2 regions of the Neorhizobium sp. NCHU2750 genome follow, and region 1 is predicted to be linked to the other one. Evidence: riboswitches for the same ligand, from Rfam matches in the RefSeq annotation. Region 1 holds a riboswitch; the other holds the start of a gene.
What was found. Region 1 has a riboswitch for S-adenosylmethionine ahead of NCHU2750_RS00545 (O-succinylhomoserine sulfhydrylase). Riboswitches for the same ligand answer to the same signal wherever they lie in the genome.
Positions count from the first base shown of each region.

Region 2: linked by a shared signal. The riboswitch ahead of metA (homoserine O-acetyltransferase MetA) and the one ahead of NCHU2750_RS00545 (O-succinylhomoserine sulfhydrylase) in region 1 are both predicted to bind S-adenosylmethionine.

Region 1 is NZ_CP030827.1:109,260-112,661, reverse strand. It holds gene NCHU2750_RS00550 (2'-deoxycytidine 5'-triphosphate deaminase) at 1-942, opposite strand, end outside; SAM riboswitch at 1,017-1,094, shown strand; gene NCHU2750_RS00545 (O-succinylhomoserine sulfhydrylase) at 1,142-2,320, shown strand; gene apaG (Co2+/Mg2+ efflux facilitator ApaG/CorD) at 2,487-2,879, shown strand; gene NCHU2750_RS00535 (Hsp33 family molecular chaperone) at 2,896-3,402, opposite strand, start outside.
Region 2 is NZ_CP030827.1:3,654,812-3,658,213, forward strand. It holds gene NCHU2750_RS17745 (aldose epimerase family protein) at 1-816, opposite strand, end outside; gene metA (homoserine O-acetyltransferase MetA) at 926-1,846, opposite strand; SAM riboswitch at 1,900-1,977, opposite strand; gene NCHU2750_RS17755 (DUF1330 domain-containing protein) at 2,125-2,436, shown strand; gene NCHU2750_RS17760 (thiamine diphosphokinase) at 2,594-3,244, shown strand; gene NCHU2750_RS17765 (ABC-F family ATP-binding cassette domain-containing protein) at 3,254-3,402, shown strand, end outside.

The sequences.
Region 1 (3,402 bases):
GCTGCGCACTTCCAGCACGGCGCGGCTGCCGCGGCCGCCTGCGGCTTCATGTCCGAAGCCGGGATCGAAGAAGCCGGCATAATGAACGCGGAACTCGCCGACCAGCGGATCGAAGGGGGTCATTTCGGCCGCGTAAAGCGGCGGCACATGCACGGCTTCGCGGGAAACGAGGATGTAGAACTCATCCGGATCGAGGATCAGTTCGTTGCGGCCGCGGCTATAGAGAGGCTCCCAGAAATCGAAGACATCGTGCTCGCCCTTCTTGTCGACATCGACGACGGCGGTGTGATGCTTGCCGCGATAGCCGATCAGGCCGTTGGCATCGCCCTTCAGATCGATCGACAGGGCAATGCCGCCACCCGACACGTTCGGCCTGGTCGATGCGACCAGCGTTTCGGTTTCATGCAGGTGAAGGACTTCCGGTTCAGACAGGAGCGCATTGCCGATGCGGAAGCGGATCTGCGACAGGCGCGAACCCTGGCGGGCAACGATCGGGAAGGTGCGCGGAGAGATTTCGAGATAGAGCGGGCCGCGATAGCCGGCCGGGATCTTGTCGAATTCCTGTGCGTGATCGGTGATGACGCGGGTGAAGATATCGAGGCGGCCGGTGGAGGATTTCGGATTGGCCGAAGCCGACATGGTGGCCGGCAGGTCGAGGCTTTCCATCAACGGCACGATATAGACGCAGCCGGTTTCCAGAACCGCGCCATGCGACAGGTCGACGACATGCAGGCTCAGCCGGTCGAGCTTGTCGGCCACGAGACTGTTGGGGCCCGGCATGAAGGAGGCGCGGACGCGGAAAGCCTTGGCGCCGAGACGCAGGTCAAGGCTTGCCGGCTGGATCTGATCGCGGTCCAGTTCGCGTTCGGAAACCAGCCGTCCCGTTTCAAATAGGTCCGCAATTGCGCGGTCCGCCAGAATTCCCGTGTCGCGAGCCATCATGTCACTTCCAAATTTGTGGCGGTGACAAAACCAAATGCGAGCCATTGACGCAAGCAGATGCGAGGCGTAAGGCAGCTTTATCCCGTGGTGATTTGCCGGTCGGCTTGCAGCCACGTTAAACAAGTGGCTAAAAAGACCGGGTTTTTAAAACCGGTCTGCTTTCGCGGCCGGTTTTTTTTGTTTTGGAATGAGGACTGACATGACAAACAAATTTCGCCCGGCGACCACACTCGTTCACGGCGGCACGCTGCGCTCGCAATATGGCGAGATGTCGGAAGCGATTTATCTGACGCAGGGCTTTGCATACGACAATTCGGAAGCGGCTGAAGCCCGCTTCAAGGGCGAGACCGAGGGCTATATCTATGCCCGCTACGGCAGCCCGACCAATGACATGTTCGAAAAGCGCATGTGCGCGCTCGAAGGTGCAGAAGAAGCCCGCGCCACGGCATCCGGCATGGCCGCCGTTTCGGCAGCCCTGCTCTGCCAGCTGAAAGCCGGCGATCATATCGTCGCAGCCCGCGCGCTGTTCGGTTCCTGCCGCTGGGTGGTCGAGACGCTCGCTCCCCGCTACGGTATCGAATGCACGCTGGTCGACGGGCGTGATCTCGCCAATTGGGAAAAGGCGATCCAGAAGAACACCAAGGTATTCTTCCTCGAAAGCCCGACCAACCCGACACTCGAGATCGTCGACATTGCCGGCGTTGCCAAGCTTGCCAACCAGATCGGCGCCAAGGTCGTGGTCGACAACGTGTTCGCCACGCCGCTCTTCCAGAAACCGCTGGAACTCGGTGCACATATCGTCGTCTATTCGGCCACCAAGCATATCGACGGCCAGGGACGCAGCCTTGCCGGCGTCATACTCTCCGACAAGGAATGGGTTACCGAGCACCTGCAGGACTATTATCGCCATACCGGCCCGGCCATGTCGCCGTTCACCGCCTGGACGCTGATCAAGGGCCTGGAAACCCTGCCGCTGCGCGTCAAGCAGCAAACGGAAAACGCCTCGAAGATAGCTGACTTCCTCGCTGACAGCAGCAAGGTCGCGAAGGTGATCTATCCGGGCCGCAAGGACCATCCGCAGGCCGATATCATTGCCAAGCAGATGTCGGGCGGATCGACGCTGGTCTGCTTCGAATTGAAGGGCGGTAAGGAAGCGGCCTTCAAGCTGCAGAACGCGCTGGAAGTGGTGACCATTTCCAACAATCTCGGCGATACGCGCAGCCTGATCACCCATCCCGCAACGACGACGCACAAGAACCTGACGGACGAGGCCCGCGCCGAACTCGGCATCTCGCCGGGAACCGTGCGCTTCTCCGCCGGCATCGAGGACAATCAGGACCTTCTGGACGATTTCGCCAGGGCGCTCGCCTCGATCTAAGGGCCCCGACAAACCGGATATGGTGAATTCGCCTCAGGCGGATTCACCATATCAGTTATCCCTAATCTCAAGAAGTCATCACAGTTTCTCGCGTAAACCGCGAGTTTTCTTGACCTTCGTGCCGGCCTGTACGATATCCGATTCACTAGAGTTGAGGTATTTGTCGATGTATCGCGCCCGGACGAGAGATATAGAAGTGGCTGTCGAGCCCTACTATCTCGAAGAACAGTCCAGCCCGGAAGAAAGCCGCTATGTCTGGGGCTATCGTATCGTGATCGAGAACCATTCGATCCATACGGTCAAGCTTGTGCATCGCTATTGGCACATCACGGACCAGAATGGACTGGTGGACGAAGTCGATGGTCTCGGCGTCGTCGGCGAACAACCGCGTCTGCAGCCGGGCGATAGCTACGAATACTCTTCCGGCTGCCCGCTCGACACGCCGTCGGGCATGATGTTCGGCCATTATGACATGCAGACCGAGGAAGGCGAGGTGTTCAAAGTCGACATCCCCGCCTTCTCGCTGGATTCACCCGGGCAGACCCGCGTGCTGAACTGAGCCCGAAAAGCCCCGCTCAGGCCGCAGCAAACTCAGCCACTTCATACCGATAGGTCGTCGAGCAGAATTCGCAGGTGACGGAGATCGCGTCATCTTCCTGGCTCGCCTCGATCTCTTCTGCCGTAAAGCCTGCCAGAACGCCCTTGATCTTGTCGCGCGAGCAGCTGCAACGGTCGACTACGGAGTGAGGCTCATAGACCCTCACGCCCCGCTCATGGAAAAGCCGGAAGAGCAGCCGCTCGATCGCGACCTGCGGATCGGTAAGCTCGTCCGTATCGATCGTCTCAACCAGCGAGCGCGCCTCGTTCCAGGCATCGTCGGCCACATCGGTCTCGCGCTCGTCGCCATCGCCGCCGTGGAGATCGGGATGGCGCATGCGCTCCGGTGCCTGCGGCAGAAACTGGGCGATGAGGCCACCGGCCCGCCAGTTATGGCGCGGCTTGCCGTCGGCATCGCGGTCGTAGAGCTCGGCCACACCAAGGCGCACCCGCGTCGGGATCTGTTCCGACTGGCGGAAATAGAC
Region 2 (3,402 bases), 770 kb from region 1:
GGTCGTCCTCACCTCCAGCGAAACGCCTGAATAGAGGCTGCGCACCAGCGCCACCGAGCGCTTGGCACCACGCTGCGCCGACAGGCAGTAATTGTGGTCGAAGGGCACTTGCAGACCATCCGCGCCAGAACGCTTGACCGGCCCCATGCGGCGCAGGTCGAAGGGCGAACCGGCGAGATCGGTCAGCCGGCCGGTCGGCACGAGATTGCCATCGACTTCCGTCAGCCGGTCGGCAGCAATCATGATCTCGTGGCCAAAGATATCCTCGCGGCCATCGAGGTTGAAATAGGAATGCTGGCAGATATTGGCTGGCGTCTTCTCGTCGCTTACGGCCTCATAGATGACGGAAAGCGTGCCGTTGCCCGAAAGATGATAGGTGGCGCTGATCGTGCAATTGCCCGGATAGCCGGCCCGCCCGTCGGGATCGGTGATCGTCAGCACCACCCTGTCGGCGCCATGCTCGACGATCATCCAGTTGCGCTCGGCAATTCCGTCGGAACCGCCATGCAGGTGGGTGATGCCGCGCTCGTTGAGTTCGAGCTGATAGTCCCGTCCGTCAATCGAGAACTTCCCGCCGCCGATCCGGTTGGCGCAGCGGCCGGGCGTCGCGCCGAAATAGGGCGAGTGGGCAAGATAGGACGCAAAATCGTCGAAGCCGAGCACCAGCGGCGCATCATGGCCTTCGAGGCGCAGGTCCTGGATCACCGCACCCCAGCTGATCACATGGGCGACCAGACCGCCGCCGGCGATCCGCACACGGTGGACGACCTCCCCCTCCGGCGTCGTGCCGAAAATCTCAAGCGCCTGCCCAGCCATGAATGTCCTCCGTCTCTCAACGGCGGCAAACTGCGCGATTTGACAGGGCGCTGCAATGGGCAAGGAAGCCGCGCGACGTCTTTTCCGACATACGCGCGAACCACCACACTCATTCCGTGCCGATCTTCTCCAGGTCGTAGGGCGTCGTCTGGTAGATCTCGTTGATCCAGTTGCCGAACAGAAGATGCGCATGGCTGCGCCAGCGGTTCTGCGGCGTCAGCGTGTCGTCGTTATGCGGGAAATAGTCATGCGGCATCTTGATCGGGATGCCGGCATTCACGTCGCGGAAATATTCGTCAGCCAGCGAGGTGGAATCATATTCGACATGATTGAACATATAGAGCCGGTTGCCCGCCTTCTCATGCACCAGGCAAAGCCCCATCTCGTCGGATTCCATCAGGATTTCCAGATCGCGCTTCTTCTCCACATCCTCGCGGCGAACCTCCGTCCAGCGTGACACGGGCACCTGGAAATCATCGGAAAAACCGTTGAGATAGACCGAGGCCGGCGCCAGATTGCGGTGGCGATAGACCCCGAAGGCCTTCTGGTCGAGCCCGTGCTTCGGCACGTCATGGAAATGATAGATCGCCGCCATCGCCCCCCAGCAGACATTCATCGTCGAATGCACATTGGTCGCCGTCCAGTCGAAGATCTGGCTCATCTCATCCCAATAGCTGACATCCTCGTAGGGCATCGTTTCCACCGGTGCGCCGGTGATGATGAAGCCGTCGAACTTGCGCTCCTTCACCTCTTCCCAGGTGTGGTAGAAGGACAGGAGATGTTCTTCCGACGTGTTCTTCGCCTTGTGGGTACCGAGCCTGACGAGCGAAAACTCCACCTGCAGAGGCGAGGCACCGACGAGGCGCGCCATCTGCACCTCGGTCTTGATCTTGTTCGGCATGAGGTTGAGGAGCCCGATCTGCAGCGGACGGATGTCCTGACGCAGCGCGGCCGTATCGGTCATGACGCGTACGCCTTCGGAAACAAGAGTGGCAAACGCTGGAAGCGTATCGGGAATCTTGATCGGCATGTCGAACCCACAAACAAAAAGCCGGCAACGAAAAATCGCGACCGGCCCGTGGGAAACATGTTCTCGCGGCCCTTTAGCGACTTTTTTAACGTGGCTGCAAGCCGGCCGGCCAAATCACCACGAATTACGGCTCTCCAAATAATCCTTGCTGCCGTGAACGTCAATGGCAGCAAAATCATCCGCGGGCTGCGGCCTGGATTTGAACACCGCATCATTTTTATTGATTGGGCGCTCCGCCACGGACCGGCTAAGCCTGTAGGGCAATCAAGGAGATTTTCATGAAGGGTTACTGGTTCATCCTCGCCACCGAGATCATCGATCAGGCGGCACAGCAGGAATATGGCAGGCTCTGGGCGCCTATTGCAGCCAAATACGGCGTGCGGGTGCTGCGCGGGGAGGAAGCCCCGGCACTGCAGGAAAGCCGCCCCGACACGAGCCGGGTTCTTCTGGTGGAATTCCCGACCTACGCGGACGCAAAAGCCTGCTATGACGATCCCGATTATACCGAGGCTCGCGCCTTCGCCGCCAAGGGAGCCCGGCGCGATCTGCTGATCATCGAGGCCGATTTCGGCACTCCCCCTTCGGCCTGAGGCTCCGGCTAAGCGTTCGCGAGGTCTCTTTTCGAAGCAGGACACGGAGAAAGGCCGGGATCGGCGCGAATGAAATCCGGGTTTTCGCGCCTGGGCGGCTTCTGCCTGCACGCAACCGCTTTCCCTTCCCCCTCGCTTTGCGCTATGGGCAGTGCCCATGGCCAGTTCGACCTTCACAATCCTGCTTGGCGGCAACCTTGCCGTCACCGATCGCGTCCGCCGCGCGGTCGCGGGTAGCCGCGTCATTGCCGCAGACAGCGGCATGCGGCATGCGGTCGAGCTTGGCGTCACGCCGGAACTCTGGGTCGGCGATTTCGATTCCTCCGATGACACATTGATCGCCCGGTTTCCCGACGTCGAGCGCCAGACCTATCCGCCGGCCAAAAACGAGACCGATGGCGAGATCGCCACGGCCGAGGCGGTCGAACGCGGCGCAACCCGCCTCATCCTGATCGGCGCTCTCGGCGGCGAGCGGTCGGACCACGCGCTGCAGCACCTGCTGCACGCCATGGGGCTTGCCGAACGCGGCATGGACGTGCTGCTGATGTCCGGCGATGAAGAGGCCATTCCCTTCCTGCCGGGCAAAAAGACGGTTGATCTGCCCAGGGGGGCGCTCTTTTCCGTCCTCGGTCTTTCGGCCCTGTCCGGCCTCGATATCCTCGGCGCGCGATATCCGCTGAAGGACTTTTCGCTGCCCTTCGGCTCGTCCCGCACCGTCTCCAATGTTGCGGAAGGCCCTGTCGAATTCCATCTAAGAGCTGGCAAGGCGATGATCCTTGCCCGACCCAACGATTTTTCCGGAGCATAAACGGTCCTCATGGCACCTCCCATTCTCAAGCTCGACGATATCTTCCTCAGCTTCGGCGGCACGCCGCTGCTGAACGGCGCCGGACTGCAGGTGGAACCGGGCGACCGCATCTGCCTGGTCGGCCGCAACGGCTCCGGCAAGTCGACGCTGATGAAGAT